DNA from 3 places in the Paenibacillus vulneris genome. Region 1 is predicted to be linked to each of the others. Evidence: riboswitches for the same ligand, from Rfam matches in the RefSeq annotation. Region 1 holds a riboswitch; each other region holds the start of a gene.
The links. Region 1 has a riboswitch for thiamine pyrophosphate ahead of ABEA66_RS13765 (acetylornithine deacetylase). Riboswitches for the same ligand answer to the same signal wherever they lie in the genome.
Positions count from the first base shown of each region.

Region 1 (3,277 bases):
TGATCTGATCGTGAACGATATTAACATCGTGAACTTTAAATTCTCGGATGCCTTCAACCAGTCGATCGAAGCCAAGCAGGTGGCGCAGCAGCAAGCATTGAAAGCGGAGAACGATTTGAAGCGTATTGAGATTGAAGCCAAGCAGAAAATTACGCAGGCCCAAGCCGAGGCGGAATCGTTGAAGCTGAAGAAGCAGGAGATCACGCCGGATTTGGTTCAGCTTAAGCAGATTGAAGTGCAGGAGAAAGCACTGGAGAAATGGGATGGCCGTCTTCCGAGTGTGACCGGAGGAGCGACTCCCTTTATCGACCTGAACTCGTTAGGCAGCAAATAAAACCGCGAGCACGCGCTCTCGACACACATGGACAAAAATGGTAAATTGGAGGAGGGGTTATCAGACTTTCCTCCATAAACAGTTGTGGCATTAATGGTAATACTGGGTTGCCATAATCCATGAATGCAATATGCTTCCTCTATGATTTGGTTCTAAACCGCATATTAGGGCTGTTGACCCTATAAGGCGGTTTTTTTTATTACTTCCTAAGGAGCTGGGGCAGCGGCGCAAATATATCTTGTGCGGAAAAGCCCCGATTGACAGGAGGAAAATGAATTCAGCAATCAGAAATAGTCGGTCCTGCCAAATCCGAATTCCTAAAAGACAGACATAACGGTAGTTAACAGGTTACAATCCGTCCCTTTTTGGTAAAAATGAGGATATGAGGTGATCCCTGTTGCAGGTTTTTACACCGTTTCAGCCAATGAACGTCAGTATTCAACATGAGCCGTTTGACGATCCTCAATACTTATTTGAGCCCAAATGGGACGGCTGGCGTATTGTGATCCATAAGCAAGGAAGCCGGATTGAGGCTTACACACGTCATGGGAATAAGGTGACGAAGAAGTTTCCCGAGCTCGAACAGGCTGTATCGGCTATTCAGGCTCATACTGCGATTTTGGATTGTGAAGGGATCGTTATGCGAGACGGGAGACCCGTGTTTGACGATTTCAGCTACCGTGGACGACTCAGCAGCTCCATGAGGATAGCGCAAGCGGTTGCGACACATCCGGTAACTTTTGTAGCTTTTGACTTGCTGTTCACGGAGCGCGAGCATAGCAATGAGCCGCTAATGGAACGAAAGGCACGACTGCATGAGCTCCTCGTTCCTAACTCCGTCATTATGCCGACCCTGTATGTAAAGGAGAGAGGGAAGGCTTTGTTCGAGCTGACTCGGGAACGGGACATGGAAGGCATCGTGGCCAAACGAACGGATTCTATCTATAAGCCGGGCACGTTGAGCCGGGATTGGGTTAAAATCAAGCATTTTAAAACCATTGACGCTGTTATCCTTGGTTTCCGGACGAAGCCCTTCGCGCTGGTGATCGGGCTGCAGTTCCGTACCGTTAAGAACAAGCCTGTCGGAGTGGTGGAATTCGGACTTACTTATGAAGATAAAGAGCGTTTTATGGAGCTGTCCAAGGACCTCTATCTGGAGTATGACAAGCAAACCCAATGGATTCAGCCCAAGCTGTGCTGCCGCATCCAATATTTGGAGCGATCGGACACTCATCAGCTTAGGACAACGATATTTAAGCAATTTTTGCCGGATAAAAAACCGGAGGACTGCTTTTGGCATTCCTGAACGTCTCGAAGAATTGAGAACCTTATCCAGTCTATGATACTATGAATAAGAAAACGAATAAGAATTTCACTAGGGGTGCTGATGCAGCTGAGAAAGGCGGGAGCCTTAACCCTTATACCTGATCTAGGTAATGCTAGCGAAGGGAAGTGGACGCCACGGTAGTGCTGTGCTGCGCGCGTAAACCACTTTGTCCTGCAAAGTGGTTTTTTTGCTGCAATCGTATTCTGCTGAACGATGGAATATTGCGGGTATCCGTATGAACAGGAGGAGAAGGATTGAGTCAGGTATTGGAAGCTTTAATCAGGCAGGTCGATCAGAGGCAGGAAGAGCTGGTTCAGCTAGCCTCACAGCTGATACGATATAAGACCCCGGCGCCTCCGGCCAGAAATACAGAGGAAGCCCAGCAGTTTATCACACAATTCCTGGAGCTTCACGGGTTTACGGTTGATCAATGGGAAGTGTATCCGGGAGACCCGAACGTCGTCGGTATCAAACTAGGACAAGCCTCCGATCAATTCAAGAGCTTGATCCTTAACGGCCACGTGGATGTGGCAGAAGTAAGTGCGGACGAGCCATGGGATACCTCTCCGTTCGAGCCGATTGTCAAGGACGGCGTCCTCATTGGCCGTGGGGCCTCGGACATGAAAGGCGGGCTGGCGGGGGCGCTCTTTGCCATCCAGCTGCTGGACGAAGCGGGCATTAAACTGCCCGGAGACTTGATGTTCCAATCGGTAATAGGTGAAGAAGTCGGAGAAGCAGGTACCCTCCAATGCTGCAAGCGCGGATATCAAGCCGATTTTGCAGTCGTTGTCGATACGAGCGATCTTCATATTCAAGGGCAAGGCGGAGTTATTACTGGTTGGATCACCGTGAAAAGCAAGAAGACGTTTCATGATGCGACCCGGAAAAATATGATTCATGCCGGAGGCGGAATCCTAGGGGCCAGCGCAATCGAGAAGATGATGAAGCTCTTGCAAGGGCTTCAGGAGCTGGAGAGACATTGGGCGGTTATGAAGAGCTATCCGGGGTTTGCACCAGGGACTAATACGATCAATCCGGCCGTTATCGAAGGGGGCAGGCATGCGGCGTTTATTGCCGACGAGTGCAGACTGTGGATCACCGTTCATTTTTATCCGAATGAAACCTATGAGAGTGTATGCCGGGACATTGAAGAGCATCTGAACCGGGTAGCGCAAGCGGATCCGTGGCTTAGGGAGAATCCGCCGCAATACGAATGGGGAGGCTCTTCCATGATAGAGGATCGGGGAGAAATCTTCCCTTCTTTGGAAGTGGATCCGAATCATCCTGCAGTCCAGCTGCTTGGTTCAGCCCATGAAACCATATTAGGCCAGTCGGCTGTGGTGGATGTCTCTCCTTCGGTAACGGATGGGGGATGGTTTGGGGATGCAGGGATTCCGGCCGCAATTTATGGCCCGGGAGATTTAAAAAACGCTCATGCGGTCAATGAACAAGTATCTATAGAGCAGCTGGTTCAATTTACGAAGGTTATGCTGAAGTTCATATACGAATGGGGACACACGGCGAAATAAAGTGACGCTGGAACCCGTTGGAGGAGGAATAGAGATGAAGTTTTCCGAGTATTTGTTAGAAAAACTGCAGCCGGTCTGGCGCAGCAA
Region 1 is NZ_BAABJG010000015.1:22,515-25,791, forward strand. It holds gene ABEA66_RS13755 (prohibitin family protein) at 1-334, shown strand, start outside; gene ABEA66_RS13760 (ATP-dependent DNA ligase) at 732-1,640, shown strand; TPP riboswitch at 1,702-1,802, shown strand; gene ABEA66_RS13765 (acetylornithine deacetylase) at 1,916-3,190, shown strand; gene tenA (thiaminase II) at 3,225-3,277, shown strand, end outside.

Region 2 (3,277 bases), on a different contig from region 1:
AAGAACGTATCGCTCTCCATCAGCAGCACGACGGTGGAGCCGAACTCGAAGTAAGCGAGCTCATCCCCGCGCTGCAAGGTGTTGGGCAGCGGCTTCACGTACTGGATGCTGCTCACGTTCATCGCTCCGACCTTTACTACGGCCACTTCGCCGCCCTCATGCTGCATATAGGTGATCAATCTTTCGTTACGGCTCAATACTCTGCGCATTTGGCGCAAACCGAACTCGTTCACCGGATATACTTTGCCCGGGACGTGCTCTTTCTCGATAATGTTTCCGTCAATCGGGGTATGAATCCGGTGATAATCGGTCGGGCTCAAATATAGCACGAAATAAAATCCGTTCTTATAATTCACCGTACGGGGCGAAAAGTTAAGCAGCTCCTCAACGGTATAATCTTGTCCCTTGACGTTAACGATCAAACCTTCTTCTATCGGTCCCATGCCGGTAATCGCTGCATCAACCGGACTGACGAGGGTATGCTCGGCAGTATCGACCGGACGCAGCCCGGATTTCAAACGTCTCGTAAAAAAATCATTCAGAGAAGCATACTCCGACAGATGCTTCTCGGCGTCTTGAACCGGAATGCCGTATATTTTGGCAAAGCGCGGGATCAATCCGCGACTTGCTCGGGATTTCGCAAAGGATCCGGTTAACCGGGAGATCGACTTGCGGGAGGATAGCTCCGTCAGCAAGCGGAAAAAAGGTTTCATCATAACTGTTCATTCACCTATTTCTTCATAGTGTGGGTCTACCGAATATCTTGACACAGAACAGGGTCCAACGCAAGAAAAAAAGCATGGCCCTACAGGAAGGAAAGGGACATCTGCCCATACGCAAAACGGCGATGTTTCGGTGCCCAACCGGCTCCGGTATCGGCAAGTGAGGAGAGCCGTCTATTTCTGCGAACCGGATAATGCACATTTAGCCGTTGACTTTTATCCCAATCGTGCTAATATGATATTTGTCACTAGGGGAGCCGAAAGGCTGAGACTGGATCGATAGATCCTAGACCCTCTGAACCTGATCTGGATTGTACCAGCGTAGGGAAGTGGAGAACGTTAGAAGCGTGTTATCTACGTACATGCAGGCCACTTCCATGTTGTTGATGGAGGTGGCCTTTTCGCGTTGTCCTGTCAGAACAAGGTCTGGGCTGAGGCCCCGAGCATCATCATATTTAGAAAAAGGAGTGGATGGAAATGTCCAAAGGGTTAAAGCTAACCGACATCCTGGTCACCATCGTCATCGCAGTTGTGTTCGGCATCATTTATCGGTTATGGGGAGATGTGTCCAACGTCGTAAAGCTGGCGGGCTTGCAGCTGGATCAGCTTGTCTACGGGGTATGGTTTATGGCGGCTACGGTAGCGGCACTGATTATCCGCAAACCGGGTGTAGCGCTGCTGGCGGAGGTGGCCGCGGCTTCCGGGGAGCTTCTTACGGGATCGCAATACGGGATTGAATCCTTGACCTACGGGATTGCTCAAGGTTTGCTGGCTGAGCTGGTATTCGCCTTATTCCGGTACCGCAGCTTCTCGATAACGACGGTTTCCCTGGCAGGGATCGGTTCGGCTGTCGCTTCGCTTGTTTTCGACGCGTTTAAAGGCTATTTGATCGATCTGCAAACCTGGAATTTGACGCTGTATTTTGCTTTCCGCATCGTCGGCTCGATCTTCTTCACGGGGATGTGCGCGTACTGGCTGGTGAAAGCTCTGGAGGTTACCGGGGTGACACAGCTTGTCCGTCCGGCGAGCAGCGCAGATTACCAGGCCTTGGAGCGTAAAGGATGATGCAGCAGGAATGTGCATCTGTACATGGACTACGTCTCAAATTCGCCGGTAGTCCGACGCTTCTGTTCAACGATATTTCGTTCTCGGTTCAGACAGGGCAGAAGGTGCTGCTCCTCGGACCGAGCGGATGCGGCAAATCTACGCTGCTTCAAGTATTGACCGGGCTCGTTCCCAATGTGATCGAGGTCCCTGTCAAATTCGACGAGATTGCCATTCCTGCCTCATGGGGCTATGTATTTCAAGACCCGGATACCCAATTCTGCATGCCGTACGTAGATGAAGAAATGGCGTTCGTACTGGAGAATCTGGGGGTTCCGCGGGAGGAGATGAGCGGCAGAATCAGCGACGGGCTGCGTCAGGTAGGACTTGAGCTTCCCGAGCTTCACATGCCCATTCAAGCGATGTCCCAGGGGATGAAGCAGCGTCTGGCGATAGCCTCCGTGCTGGCCCTGGAGCCGGAGGTTCTGTTCTTCGACGAACCGACGGCGCTGCTGGACCCGGAGGGCACGCGGCAGGTGTGGGATACCATCAAGGCCATAGGAAGGGACAAAACGGTCGTTATCGTAGAGCATAAAATCGATGAAATCATCGGATTTGTCGACCGGGTCGTGCTGTTCTCCCCGCAAGGGGATATCTTGGCGGACGGCCCGCCTGCCGACGTATTCGGGCAGCATAAAGAAAAGCTTAAGGAGTACGGTATCTGGTACCCGGAGGTATGGGATGATTACGTCTCCGGACCGGCTTACAGGTCGCTGCGGAATGCTGCAGAGGAGAATCCTGTGCCGGCATCGGGATTGCTTAAGCTGAGCGATTTTAGCGCCTACCGCGGCAGGGAAGCGAAGCTGCGTGTTGAGAAAGCGGCGGCAAGCTCCGGCGAATGGATTGCTGTAGTGGGCGAGAACGGAGCGGGCAAGAGCACGCTGCTTCAAGCCCTGATGCAGCTCATTAAGACCTCGGGCGCTTACGAGCTGGCTGGACGCGGCGTTAAAGGCTTCAAGGATGTGGCGGATACCGCAGCTTACGTCTTTCAAAATCCGGAAATGCAATTTGTAACCCATTCCGTGCTGGACGAGGCGGCGTTCGGGTTCCGCCTCGGGCGGAGGCTGGATGCCGAAAGGCTTGCGCTGGAGCTTCTGGCCGAGTTCGGTCTGGAGGCCCAGCAGAACCAGCACCCTTATCAATTATCGCTCGGACAAAAACGCCGTCTCAGCGTGGCAACGGCAATGTATCAGGCACAGCGGGTTATTTTGCTGGATGAGCCTACGTTCGGACAGGATGCGGCGAACACCTTCGCGATTCTGGAGAAGCTTGAGGCCTGGAGACGCCAGGGAACAACCATTATTATGGTCACGCATGATCTGGAGATCGTCCGGTGGTTCGCAACCCGGGTCTGGGTCGTGGAGCGGGGAAGGCTCGAAGCGGACACGACGCCGTCGCATTATTTGCAGAAGGAAGTGAAGGATAGTGGACAACTTATTGGCTTACGATGA
Region 2 is NZ_BAABJG010000021.1:62,465-65,741, reverse strand. It holds gene asd (archaetidylserine decarboxylase) at 1-716, opposite strand, end outside; TPP riboswitch at 963-1,067, shown strand; gene ABEA66_RS18690 (ECF transporter S component) at 1,200-1,787, shown strand; gene ABEA66_RS18685 (ABC transporter ATP-binding protein) at 1,784-3,277, shown strand; gene ABEA66_RS18680 (energy-coupling factor transporter transmembrane component T family protein) at 3,252-3,277, shown strand, end outside.
Region 2: it holds a riboswitch for thiamine pyrophosphate, as region 1 does, so the genes downstream of both, ABEA66_RS18690 (ECF transporter S component) here and ABEA66_RS13765 (acetylornithine deacetylase) in region 1, are expected to answer to the same signal.

Region 3 (3,277 bases), on a different contig from region 1:
ACCGCAGGCTCTGTCTCCTCGCTTCCTTGGGTGGAGAAGAACGTCGTGAAGCTGATGAAGGAGGACCAGATTCCGGCCTCGAAGCTAGTGCTGGGCGTTCCTTTCTATACCCGGATCTGGACGGAGGAGGTCGTTGACGGCAAGAAGAAGGTAAGTTCGAGATCGGTCTATATGGATAATCCGCAAAGAACGATCAAAGAGAAAAATCTGACGCCTGTGTTCCTGCCGGAGGTCGGTCAAAACTATGTCGAGTACAAGGAAGGCGACAAGCTGAACCGTATATGGCTGGAGGATGAGGTATCCATGAAAGCGCGGATGGATATCGTTAATAAATACCAGCTTGCCGGAGTGGCCACATGGCGCAGAGGCTACGAGAACCCGGCTATATGGGAGCTTATAAAGACAGAGCTTAACAAAAAGCCATAACCGGACAAAAAAACTGGCTTCCTTTCTCACCTCATGCAGGTAAGGAAGGGAGCCAGTTTTCTTTGTTTCGGCCGTTAAAGATTGGCTTTGGCATTCGGGTCGTGCTGGGGATCCAGAGAAAGGATCGTTTTGCAGAACATGCAGCGGTCCGTTTTACCGAGAATTTTGGTAGCCTTGCCGCATTCGGGGCATTCGACAACGGTGGTGCTGGTAGACATCATACCGGCCCAGAAATACACTCCCATGCTGGCCAGCATAGAGATAGCTCCGATGACCATACATATACCGGCGATAATCTTGCCTGCTACGCCCCAGTTAAAAACAATGCCTGCTAACCCCACGATCATCAGCAGCATGCCTCCCATGGTCAGCAGCAGTCCCCATAACCGGAATTCATTAACTTTACTGGATTTTAATATCACGGGTGTCACTTCTTTCTTTAGATAAAATGTGAAATTTGTCACTGAAATGATGCAGGAAACCGCCTACTAATGTAGAAATAAGAAGTATCATGGAATGTTATGTAGGAGGCTGCGGCGATGAACGCCCTAAAGAAACAAAGGATTGCCAGGCTCCGGGAAGATGATGCAGTCATGAGTATATTGGCGGTCGATAATCCGTCAATGTTTTCTGCAATCACGGACGGATTCGATCTCCTGTTGCTAGTCATTGTAAAAGAGGGCCTGCAAACTGATCAACAGTATCATTATATAAAAGACGACTGCCGTATACAAGAAAGCTGGTTTACTCCGTCTGCAATTCATCAGCTTATGCTGCACGGAGAGCACCGCAACCTCATTTACTGGATCTTAAAGGGAGAGATTCTTCTGGATCGGAATACGTATTTAGAAGGTTTGCGGCATCGGATGCTGGAATTTCCGTCGGAAATGAGAGAGCACAAGCTGTTAATAGAATTCTCCAGATTTTTGCGCAAATATATGGAGAGTAAAGAATATATTTTGGAGGACCATCTGCTGGATGCGTACAATAACATTCTCGAAGCGCTCCATCATTGGGCGAGGATTGTTATCATCGAAGCGGGAAGCCATCCCGAAATTACCGTCTGGCGTCAGGTAAAAACGATTAATCCCGGAGTATACAAGTTGTATGAGGAGCTCACGCTAAGCAATGAAACGCTCAAGCAGCGCGTCCAGCTAGTGCTTCTTGCTTGCGAATTTTCCGTCATGTCCAAGATGGAGAGATGCTGCGGCCTCTTGCTCTCCCTATTGTCCGGCCGTGAAGAAGCCTGGAGCCTAGCCGAGCTTCAGCAGTGTGAGAAGCTGTCCGACATTCGGTTCGAGCTTCCGCTTATCCTGAACAAGCTGGTGAAGAAATCGCTGGCCAAGGAAATTATCTATACATTGGACGAAGAAGTATCCCAGCTGGAATTACGGTACACAACGAAATAAGGAAACCAAGCGACAAAAACAGCAGTTTCTGCTATACTTATACTCAATTGAATAACCACTAGGGGAGCCTTTTATCGCGAGGCTGAGATAAGAAAGCTTTTTCTTGACCCTTGGAACCTGATTATGGCATGTCTTGTGCGGCATGCTTCTGGATGATACCAGCGTAGGGAAGTGGACGAACGTAAGATGCTGTTTTCGGCATATTTACACCAAGTCAACCTCTTGTGCGCGGTTGGCTTTTTTTGTTGTCAATTTTACCTGGAAAGCGTGGTGTGATGGTGTGAGACTGATCATTAACGGGGAAGCGAGAGAAGTAGATCAGGTAACGAATGTTGCCGAGCTGCTTACTGTTTTCAAACTTGAGCAAAAAATACTGGTCATCGAGCTGAATCGGGACATTATCGAGCGCAGCGAGTATGCCAATACAGCTCTCAAGGAAGGCGACTCTCTTGAAATTGTTCACTTTGTAGGCGGGGGTTAAGGATTGATTTGCCCGTTATACTTGCTTGCACATTCATATTAATGGAGGTTTGTACAAATGAATGACGTGTTAAAAATCGGCCCCTATGAATTCAAATCCAGATTGCTGCTAGGGACAGGCAAATTCACTTCGCTGGATATTCAAAACCAAGCCGTTCAGGCTTCCGAAGCGGATGTTCTTACCTTCGCTATTCGCCGTCTGCCTATCGATAACCCGGAAGCTCCTAATTTCCTGGAGACGCTGGATTTGAAAAAGTTTACGCTTCTCCCTAACACGGCGGGCGCTTATACTGTAGAAGAAGCCGTTCGTATTGCAAAGCTGGCCAAGGCATCGGGCCTGTGCGACATGATTAAGGTGGAAGTCATCGGTGATCCGAAGACTCTGCTGCCGGACCCTATCGGAACGTTAGAAGCTACAAAAATACTGGTGGACCTTGGCTTCATCGTGCTGCCGTATACCTCGGACGATCCGATTCTGGCGCGCAAGCTGCAGGAAGCGGGAGCCGCCGCAGTTATGCCTGGAGCTTCTCCTATCGGTTCGGGACAGGGCATTGCCAATCCGAATCAGCTTCGCTTTATTATCGAAGAAGCGAAAGTTCCTGTAATCGTTGACGCGGGTATAGGCGGTCCGGCAGATGCTACATTGGCAATGGAGCTGGGTGCCGATGGCGTACTTCTGAACACGGCCGTCGCCGGCGCTCAGGATCCGGTTCTCATGGCGGAAGCATTCAAGCTGGCTGTCATTGCGGGACGTAAAGGATTTATGGCGGGGCGCATTCCTAAAAAGAGATATGCCTCTGCAAGCAGCCCGGTCGAAGGAATGATCGAATAGCTTGAGCTCGTATTCGAAACCTGAAGGGAGTACGTCTGGTTTAGACAGGCGTGCTTCTTTTTTTCTGTAAGCTATCGAAAAGAAAGCATCTGCCTTGGAAGATGATTCGCTGAATATTTTTTCAAAATAA
Region 3 is NZ_BAABJG010000007.1:24,763-28,039, forward strand. It holds gene ABEA66_RS09660 (glycosyl hydrolase family 18 protein) at 1-426, shown strand, start outside; gene ABEA66_RS09665 (DUF2614 family zinc ribbon-containing protein) at 501-848, opposite strand; gene ABEA66_RS09670 (nucleotidyltransferase-like protein) at 966-1,835, shown strand; TPP riboswitch at 1,886-2,022, shown strand; gene thiS (sulfur carrier protein ThiS) at 2,116-2,316, shown strand; gene ABEA66_RS09680 (thiazole synthase) at 2,374-3,147, shown strand.
Region 3: it holds a riboswitch for thiamine pyrophosphate, as region 1 does, so the genes downstream of both, thiS (sulfur carrier protein ThiS) here and ABEA66_RS13765 (acetylornithine deacetylase) in region 1, are expected to answer to the same signal.